DNA from 4 places in the Streptomyces sp. NPDC101152 genome. Region 1 is predicted to be linked to each of the others. Evidence: riboswitches for the same ligand, from Rfam matches in the RefSeq annotation. Region 1 holds a riboswitch; each other region holds the start of a gene.
What was found. A riboswitch is a leader RNA that binds a small molecule or an ion and turns the genes downstream of it on or off. The one in region 1 is predicted to bind S-adenosylmethionine.
Positions count from the first base shown of each region.

Region 2: linked by a shared signal. The riboswitch ahead of ACIRVK_RS36950 (putative leader peptide) and the one ahead of ACIRVK_RS18235 (aminotransferase class V-fold PLP-dependent enzyme) in region 1 are both predicted to bind S-adenosylmethionine.
Region 3: linked by a shared signal. The riboswitch ahead of thrC (threonine synthase) and the one ahead of ACIRVK_RS18235 (aminotransferase class V-fold PLP-dependent enzyme) in region 1 are both predicted to bind S-adenosylmethionine.
Region 4: linked by a shared signal. The riboswitch ahead of ACIRVK_RS10615 (amino acid ABC transporter permease) and the one ahead of ACIRVK_RS18235 (aminotransferase class V-fold PLP-dependent enzyme) in region 1 are both predicted to bind S-adenosylmethionine.

Region 1 covers NZ_JBIWPO010000012.1:58,843-61,035, reverse strand. Annotated here, with positions in the region: gene ACIRVK_RS18235 (aminotransferase class V-fold PLP-dependent enzyme) at 1-1,310, opposite strand, end outside; SAM riboswitch class IV at 1,452-1,568, opposite strand; gene trpD (anthranilate phosphoribosyltransferase) at 1,644-2,193, opposite strand, start outside.
Region 2 covers NZ_JBIWPO010000048.1:25,555-27,747, forward strand. Annotated here, with positions in the region: gene ACIRVK_RS36940 (helix-turn-helix domain-containing protein) at 1-132, opposite strand, end outside; partial or broken gene ACIRVK_RS36945 (ABC transporter ATP-binding protein) at 204-1,034, opposite strand; gene ACIRVK_RS36950 (putative leader peptide) at 1,190-1,306, opposite strand; SAM riboswitch class IV at 1,339-1,449, opposite strand; gene ACIRVK_RS36955 (SpoIIE family protein phosphatase) at 1,519-2,193, opposite strand, start outside.
Region 3 covers NZ_JBIWPO010000052.1:16,200-18,392, forward strand. Annotated here, with positions in the region: gene ACIRVK_RS37985 (glucosyl-3-phosphoglycerate synthase) at 59-1,003, opposite strand; SAM riboswitch class I at 1,132-1,286, shown strand; gene thrC (threonine synthase) at 1,305-2,193, shown strand, end outside.
Region 4 covers NZ_JBIWPO010000006.1:190,603-192,795, reverse strand. Annotated here, with positions in the region: gene ACIRVK_RS10620 (glutathione S-transferase C-terminal domain-containing protein) at 1-831, shown strand, start outside; SAM riboswitch class IV at 897-1,006, shown strand; gene ACIRVK_RS10615 (amino acid ABC transporter permease) at 1,332-2,193, shown strand, end outside.

The sequences.
Region 1 (2,193 bases):
CCCTCCGTCACCAGTTCCCCGACGGCGGTCACGAAGCGCTCGACGTGCTCGTCCGGGGTGCCGGCGCCGAAGCTGACCCGGATCGCGTTCAGGGACTTCTCGCCGGGCGCGGCCTCCGGGGCGCCGCACTCGCCCTGGGTCTGCGGGTCGCTGCCGAGCAGGGTGCGGACGAGGGGGTGCGCGCAGAAGAGGCCGTCGCGCACGCCGATGCCGTACTCGGCGGACAGGGCGGCGGCGAAGTGGGAGCTGTTCCAGCCCTCGACGACGAAGGAGATCACGCCGACCCGGGGGGCGTCGTCACCGAAGAGGGACAGCACCTTCACCTGCGGCACCGCCGCCAGGCCCGCGCGGACCTTCTCGATCAGGTGCTGCTCACGGGCGACCAGCGTGTCGAAGCCGGCCTCCGTCAGCGCCTTGCAGGCCGAGGCGATGGAGTAGGCGCCGATGACGTTCGGGGAGCCCGCCTCGTGCCGGGCCGCGCTGTCCTGCCACTCCACGTCCACTCCCCCGTCCTCGCGCCGGGTGACCTTGCGGCTGGCGCCGCCGCCCGCGAGGTAGGGGTCGGCTGCCCGCAGCCAGTCGGCGCGGCCGGCCAGGACGCCGGAGCCGAAGGGGGCGTACAGCTTGTGGCCGGAGAAGGCGACCCAGTCGACGTCGAGGTCACGGACGCTCACCGGGTGGTGCGGAGCCAGCTGGGCGGCGTCCAGGACGATGCGGGCGCCGTGCGCGTGGGCGGCGGCGGCCAGCTCGCGCACCGGCCACAGCTCGCCGGTGACGTTGGAGGCGCCGGTGACGCAGACCAGGGCCGGGCCGTACGGGTCGCGGGCGGCGAGGGCCTTCTCCAGCGTCTCGACGGCCTGCTGCGGGGTGCGCGGGGCGTTGAGGTAGCTGACCCGGGTGTCCTTCCAGGGCAGCAGGCCGGCGTGGTGCTCGGTCTCGAAGACGAAGACCTGGCAGTCGGCGGGGAGGGCGCGGGCGAGGAGGTTGAGGGAGTCGGTGGTCGACCGGGTGAACACCAGCTGGTCGTCGGCACGGCAGTCGAGGAACTCGGCCACCGTCTTCCGGGCGTTCTCGAACAGGTCGGTGGAGAGCTGCGAGAGGTAGCCGGCGCCGCGGTGGACGCTGCCGTAGTACGGGGCGTAGGCGGCCACGTCGTCCCAGACACGCTGCAGGGCGGGGGCGCTGGCCGCGTAGTCGAGCGCCGCGTAGGTGACTTCGCCGCCCGTCACGAGCGGGACGGTGACATCCCGGCCCAGAACGGGCAGCGGGGCACAAACAGCCTGGGCGGAGGCAGCGGTGGAGACAGACATGGGGAACTCCCGTGAGAAGGCATGCGCGGGCATGCGGGAAGAGAGAGGAAAGGGGTGCGCGGAGGCGGGGCTCGGCGGCCCTATCGCATTCGCTTGCTCACGGAGGACTCCCTCGATGACCAGGATCCCTGGCGTGTGAGGGATCCGCGCTTGCCGTGGACCTCGCTGCCTACGGCCTGGTCTTCACCCGGGGCACCCCGCCACGGACGGAGGGTTGCCGGACAGTCGGCCGGGGCCTCATGACTGTCACTCATGACCTGGGAAGGAACGTACGTGACGTGATCGCGGTCCCGCAACTCCTGTCCGGAATACGGGACCGCGACCGCCGTTCGGCTACTTGTTGCTGGCCGCCACCCAGCGCTCCAGGACCCGCTTGGCCGACCCGGAGTCGATCGACTCCGCGGCCTTCGCCATGCCGACGCGGATCTGCTCGGCCAGGGTGCCGGGGCCGGGGTCGAGAGCGACCAGGGCAGCCGCCGAGTTCAGCAGCACGGCGTCGCGGACCGGGCCCATCTCGCCGTCGAGCAGCCGCCGGGCGACCTCCGCGTTGAACGACGGGTCGCCGCCGCGCAGGGCCTCCACGGGGACCAGGTCGAGGCCGACGTCACGGGGGTCGAAGGTCTCCTCGGTGACCTTGCCGTCCCGGACGACCCAGACGTGGGAGGTGGCCGTCGTCGTCAGTTCGTCGAGGCCGTCGTCGCCGCGGAAGACCAGGGAGGAGTTGCCGCGTTCCGCGAAGACACCGGCGACGACCGGTGCCATGCGCGGGTCGGCCACACCGACGGCCTGGGCCCGCACCCGGGCAGGGTTGGTCATCGGGCCGAGGATGTTGAACACCGTGCGGATGCCCAACTGGCCGCGCGCGGCGCCCACATGACGCAGC
Region 2 (2,193 bases), on a different contig from region 1:
TGGCGAGGGCAGCCCGCGGTGCGTCGCGGCCGGGATGCCGCGCTGCCGGTAGCCGGAGTACCACCCCACCAGTCCCCGCAGGGGCGGCGCCGGCGCCACCCGTACCGCCTCGTCCACGATCTCGGCGCCCATACGGCCATTGTGCCGCGCCGCCCGCCGGCACTCTCGGCGCCGGCGTCAGGGCAGGTCCACTCGGTGCGCCGCGCGTTGGCCAACAGCTGCCGTGTGCAGGCGTGTTGTGGGTCGTCCAGGACGTCCCTGGTCGGACCGGACTCGACGACCTGCCCCTGTGACATGACCACCAGCCGCTGCGCCCGGTCGGCCGCGACCCCCAGATCATGGGTGACCAGCAGGATCGCCGTGCCCAACTCCTCGGTCAGCGACCGGAGATGGTCGAGGATGACCCGCTGCACGGTGACGTCGAGCGCGCTGGTCGGCTCGTCGGCGATGATCACCTCCGGATTCGCGGCGACCGCGATGGCGATCAGGGCGCGCTGCCGCATCCCGCCGGACAGTTCGTGCGGGTACTGCCGGACCCGGGTCGCCGGATCGGGCAGCCCGGCCTGCTCGAGGACCGCGATCGCCTCCGTGGGCGCGGAACGGCGGCTCGCCAGACCGTGGATGCGCGGCACCTCGGCGACCTGCTCCCCGATGCGCTTGACCGGGTTGAGCGACACTGTCGGCTCCTGCGGGACCAGACCGATCCGTGCCCCGCGCACCGTGCGCAGCTCCGCCTCGGTCAGCTCGGTCAGCTCGGTCAGCTCGTGCCGGCCGAAGCGCACCGAGCCCGCGTCGATCCGGCCGTTGGCCGCGAGCAGCCGGGTGATCGCGTGCGCGGTCGTGCTCTTGCCGGACCCCGACTCGCCGACCACCGCGGTCACTTCACCCGGGCACACGTCCAGGTCCACGCCCCGCACGGCCTGCACGCGGCCCCCACGGGTGCCGTACGACACCGTCAGGCCACGGATCTCCAGCAGTGCTGCGGTCACGTCCGCACCGCTTTCCTGTTCGTCGGTCATCGCTGCCGGGCCCATTCGCCGTCCAGCGCCCGGGCACGTGTCAGTAGGGGCCACGGACGTGCGGGCGAACAACGTGCGTTGAAGGAGGGGAAGAAGGGTGCCGGAGGTGACGCCGGTGCGCGAAGGCACTGCCGCCGACGGCGGATGACGTCAGGACGGCGGGAAAAGGGTCAGCGGCTACACAGACAGCCGGCGAACCGCTGCAGATCGATGTGGCGCCGGCGCGAGAACCGGGAGAAGAACACGGCGGCCGCGACGGAGGTGCTCAGGTCGCTGCTCTGTCGCACACCGGCCTGCGTTCTCGGCCCCGGGTCATGGGGCGACGCGCTTGCAGAGTCGGCGACTCTGCCGGGCTTTCACCTGGAGCATCCCACCGCGTCGGGAGGGTTGCCGGTCGGCGAGCCAGGGCTTGACGCTGACACTCGATGCCGGTCACGGCCATACGGAGCCAGACCGCTGTCCGTCAATCACGTCCCTGCCGAGGGTGGGACGGCCGTGCTCAGATCAGGGCCTCCCAGTCCTCGTCGAGCCCGCCCGAGAACATCAACTCCAGTGCGTCGGCGCCTTCTTCCTCGCTGCCGTCGGGCAGCGCCTGCTCGGCCCAGATGCACTTGCCGGTCGGTGTGTAGCGGGCGCCCCACCGCGCGGAGAGCGCCGAGATCAGCTGCAGTCCCCGGCCGCCCTCGTCGGTCTCCGTCGCGCGGCGGATCCGGGGCATCGTCTGGCTGCCGTCGTACACCTCGCACACCAGCCCCGCGCCGTACAGCAGCCGCAACCGGACCGGGCCCCTGGCGTGCCGCACGACGTTGCCGACGAGCTCGCTGGCCAGCAGTTCGGTGGTGGCGGTCAGGCCGTCGAGGTCCCAGGCGGCCAGTTGCTCGCGCACATGCCCGCGGGCCCGGCCGGCCGCCTTCGGGTCCAGGGGCAGCGGCCAGGACGCCACCCGGTCCTCGGCCAGGGCGTGCAGGCGGGCGACGAGGAACGCCGCGTCGTCGGCCGCCTGCTGACCGGTGGGCAGCAGACCGGCCGTCAGCGTGTCGCACAGCCGCTCGAGATCCGCGCCGGTGCCGTCCGCGTGGGCCGTGCCCAGCAACCGTGCCAGCTCCGCCATCCCCTCGTCGATCTCCCGCTTCGCCGACTCGACCAGACCGTCCGTGTACAGCACCAGCAGACT
Region 3 (2,193 bases), on a different contig from region 1:
ACACTCAAACGTATGGCCGGATCACGGCCCCGTCCTGTATACGGACCGCTCCGGCCCGTTACGCGGCCTTGCGCTCCGCGTACTCCGCGATCTCCGCCATGGGTGGCCGCTCCTCCGTGTCCACCGAATAGGTGCGCGGCTCGAAGCCGTCCTCGCCGCGCTCGAACTGGGTGAGCGAGGGGCGGATGAGGTGCCCGCGGGCCAGCCGGAGCTGCGCCGTACGGTAGATGGCGGCGGCCATGCGGCCCAGCGCCTGCCCGTCCTGGTGCCGGTGCTTTCGCACCCCGACGTCGACCTGGGCGAGGGCGTCGAGGCCCACCAGGTGCAGGGCGTCGACCAGCATGCCCAGCTCCACGCCGTACCCGACGGGGAAGGGGAGCTGTTCCAGCAGGCTGCGGCGGGCCGCGTACTCGCCGCCGAGCGGCTGCACGAAACCGGCCAGCTGCGGCCAGTGCATGTTCAGCAGCGGGCGCGCCATCAGCTCGGTGACCCGGCCGCCCTGGCCGGTCGCGCCGGCGAGCGGACGGTCGTACATGCCCTTGACCAGGTCGATCCCCGGGTCGGTGAGCAGCGGACCGACGATCCCCGACACGAAGTCGGAGGAGAACTCCTTCAGGTCGGCGTCGATGAAGCAGACGATGTCTCCGCTCGTGACCAGCAGGGAGCGCCACAGCACCTCGCCCTTGCCGGGGACGGCCGGGAGGCGGGGCAGGATCTCGTCGCGGTGGACGACCCGCGCACCCGCCGACGAGGCGACCGCGGACGTGCGGTCGGTGGAGCCCGAGTCGACGACGACGATCTCGTCGACCAGGGGGACCTGCTGCATCAGGTCATGACGGATGATCGCGACGATGTCGCCGACCGTCTCCTCCTCGTTCAGCGCGGGCAGCACGACGGACACCGTCTGGCCCGTGCGCTGCTTGGCGGCCAGGATCTGGTGGAGCGGGCGGTCGGTGACGGACCAGGAGCGGGTGCTCAGCCAGCGCTCGACTTCCTCCAGCACGTTGGCGGCTCCTCACGTTTGTCTCGCGGTTCGGACGACTATCTCAACTGTCCTGGCCTTCGGTTACAGTCTTGAGCAACGTCGGTGACCATCGCATGTCCGAGGTCGTTGAACGTACAACCGAATACCGCTCATCCAGAGGGGCAGAGGGATACGGCCCGATGAAGCCCCGGCAACCCTCCAGCCGGTCTCGTGGATCAATGTTGATCATCACGCGAGGCTCCCGGCTAGGGAAGGTGCCAAATCCGTCTCACGGCGAGATGCGTCGTGAGGAAGATGAGGAGAAAGGGCCTCGCCTCACATGGCTGCGCAGACTGTTGCAAGCACCACCGACACCACCACCGTCGACCTCGGCCCCGCCGCGGCGCTCAGCTGCCGCGAATGCGGCCACCGGGTGCCCCTCGGCCCGGTCTTCGCCTGCGAGGAGTGTTTCGGCCCGCTGGAGATCGCGTACGACTTCTCGGGCTACGACGCCGAGGAGCTCCGCAAGCAGATCGAGGCGGGTCCCGCGAACATCTGGCGCTACGCCCCGCTGCTGCCCGTCCCGGCGGACGTGGCGAGCAAGCCGAACATCAACCCCGGCTGGACCAAGCTCGTGCAGGCCGACAACCTGGCCCGCGAGCTCGGCGTCGACGCCGGCAAGCTCTTCGTGAAGGACGACTCCGGCAACCCGACGCACTCCTTCAAGGACCGGGTCGTCGCCCAGGCCATCGAGGCCGCCCGGGTCTTCGGCTTCACCACCCTCTCCTGCTCCTCCACCGGCAACCTCGCCGGTGCCGTCGGCGCCGCCGCCGCCCGCGCCGGCTTCCGCTCCTGCGTGTTCATCCCGCACGACCTGGAGCAGGGCAAGGTCGTCATGGCCGCGGTCTACGGCGGCGAGCTCGTCGGCATCGAGGGCAACTACGACGACGTGAACCGTTTCTGCTCCGAGCTGATCGGCGACCCGGCCGGCGAGGGCTGGGGCTTCGTCAACGTCAACCTGCGGCCCTACTACGCGGAGGGCTCCAAGACCCTGGCGTACGAGATCTGCGAGCAGCTCGGCTGGCAGCTCCCCGACCAGCTCGTCGTGCCGATCGCCTCCGGCTCGCAGCTCACGAAGATCGACAAGGGGCTCCAGGAGCTGATCAAGCTCGGGCTCGTCGAGGACAAGCCGTACAAGATCTTCGGTGCCCAGGCCGAGGGGTGCAGCC
Region 4 (2,193 bases), on a different contig from region 1:
GACCGGCCCGCGCCCGCCTTCCGGGGCCGGATCGGCCGGGACGCGCGCAGCGGCCACTACGCCGTTCCCGGCCGCTACCGCCTCCATCTGTCGACCGCCTGTCCCGACGGCCTGCGCATCGCCGTCACCCACAGCCTGCTCCGTCTGGACGCCGTCTGTCCGGTCACCCATCTGCCCGCCGTGCCCGACTGTGGCGAGGGCGGCCACTCGGCGCTGCGCCCGCTGTACGAGGCGAGCGCCCACCGCTACACCGGCCCGGCCCTCGCACCGGTGCTCAGCGACGACTGGTCCGGACGGATCGTCAGCACCCACGCCCCCGACATCGTGCGCGACCTCGCCCACCGCTTCGGCGGCGGCCGGCTCCCGCTCCATCCGCGCGCCGCGGAGCCGGAGATCGAGGCCGTGGAGCGGATGTGCGCGGAGGGGATCGAACAGGCCGCGCAGCAGGCCGGTTCGGCCGGCGGGCAGCCGGTGGGACGTGACCTGGCACTGGGCACCCTGCTGGAAACCCTCGGCGCCCTCGACCGCTGGCTCGTCGGCCGCACCTACCTGATCCGCGACGAAGTCACCGCCGCCGACGTCCAGTTGTGGGTCGCCCTGGTGCACCTCGACACCGTGCACCGCCACCACCTCGACGCCGCCGCCGTCCAGCGCATCGCCGACCACCCCACCCTGTGGGCCTACGCCCGCCGGCTGACCGCCCACCCGGCCTTTCTCCGCCACCTCGACCTCGACGGCATCGAGGCCCGCCACCACGCCCGCTGCCAGGGTCTGGAGGCCGCCGGCGCGGCCGTCCGCATCCTGGACTGGGCGGCCCACGCGGCCCGTTAGCCGTTTCACCTGTCGGACGGGCGTTGACATACGTTCGAGCCATTGTTTTAACTGACAACCAGAACGGTCATGAGCGTCAGCGACAAGCCCTGGCTAGCTGACCGGCAACCCTCGCACCGCGGTGGGGTGCCCCAGGTGACGACCGGACCGGATGACCTTTCGGTAAGCGCGAGGCCCACAGGGCCGGAACAGTGACGGTGACGCCATGTACGCAGCTCCCAGGACGGCCACGAGCCGCCCGCAGGGCTGCGTACAGCCGTACCCGAACCTCCTCGTCGCCGATCGCGCCGTCGATCTGCTCCGTGTGAACAGCGCAGTGTGTACCGCATCGGGCCGTGCCCGCTGTCGGGGCTGACCTCTCCCCAACAGCCCCCGCACCCCCTGACGAACACCGCCCCCGCGGTGTGCCCTCGTCCTTCCCGCCCCCGGTACCTCGCCATGGCATCCGCCGCCGCATGCCGCCGCGCCGTCCGGGGTGTCCGATCCAGCCGGAGCCCACCATGAGTGAACCCCCTGGCGCCACCGTCACGCTTCCCGGGACGGCCACCGCCGACAAGCCGTCAAAGCCCCTCGCCGCCCAGCGTGTTCTCCCGCTGCGGCGCCCCGGACGCTGGGTCGCCACCGCCGTCGTCCTGGTCCTGGTCGCCCAGTTCGTGCACGGGCTGGTGACCAACCCCTTCTACCAGTGGGACCGGTGGGCCTACTGGTTCCTGCGCCCCACCATCCTCGACGGCCTGCTGATCACCCTTCAGGTGACCGCCTACAGTGCGGTGCTGGGCCTGCTCGGCGGCATCCTGCTCGCCCTGGCCCGGCTGTCGAGGAGCCCCGTGCTGCGCGCGGTCAGCTGGACCTACGTCTGGGCGCTGCGCTCCATCCCGCTCATCGTGGTGCTGATCTTCCTCTACAACTTCAGCGCCCTGTACAAGACGGTGAGCCTCGGCGTCCCCTTCGGGCCGGCCTTCTTCTCCTTCGACGAGTCGAAACTCGCCACCGACATGGTCGTCGCCGTCATCGGCCTCAGCCTCAACGAGGCCGCCTACGCGGCCGAGGTGGTGCGCGGCGGCATCCTCTCCGTCGACCAGGGCCAGCACGAGGCGGCCGCGGCGCTGGGCCTGCCGAAGAGCTACCAGTTCCGGAGAATCGTCTTCCCGCAGGCGCTGCGCTCGATCATCCCGAACTACGTCAACCAGCTCATCGGCCTGATCAAGGGCACCTCGCTGGTCTTCTACGTCTCCCTGCTCGACCTGTTCGGCTCCGCGCAGACCATGGGCTCCACCTACCCCGGCGACATCGTGCCGCTGCTGCTGGTCGTCACCGTCTGGTACCTGATCCTGACCAGCGTCGTCTCCGTCATCCAGTTCT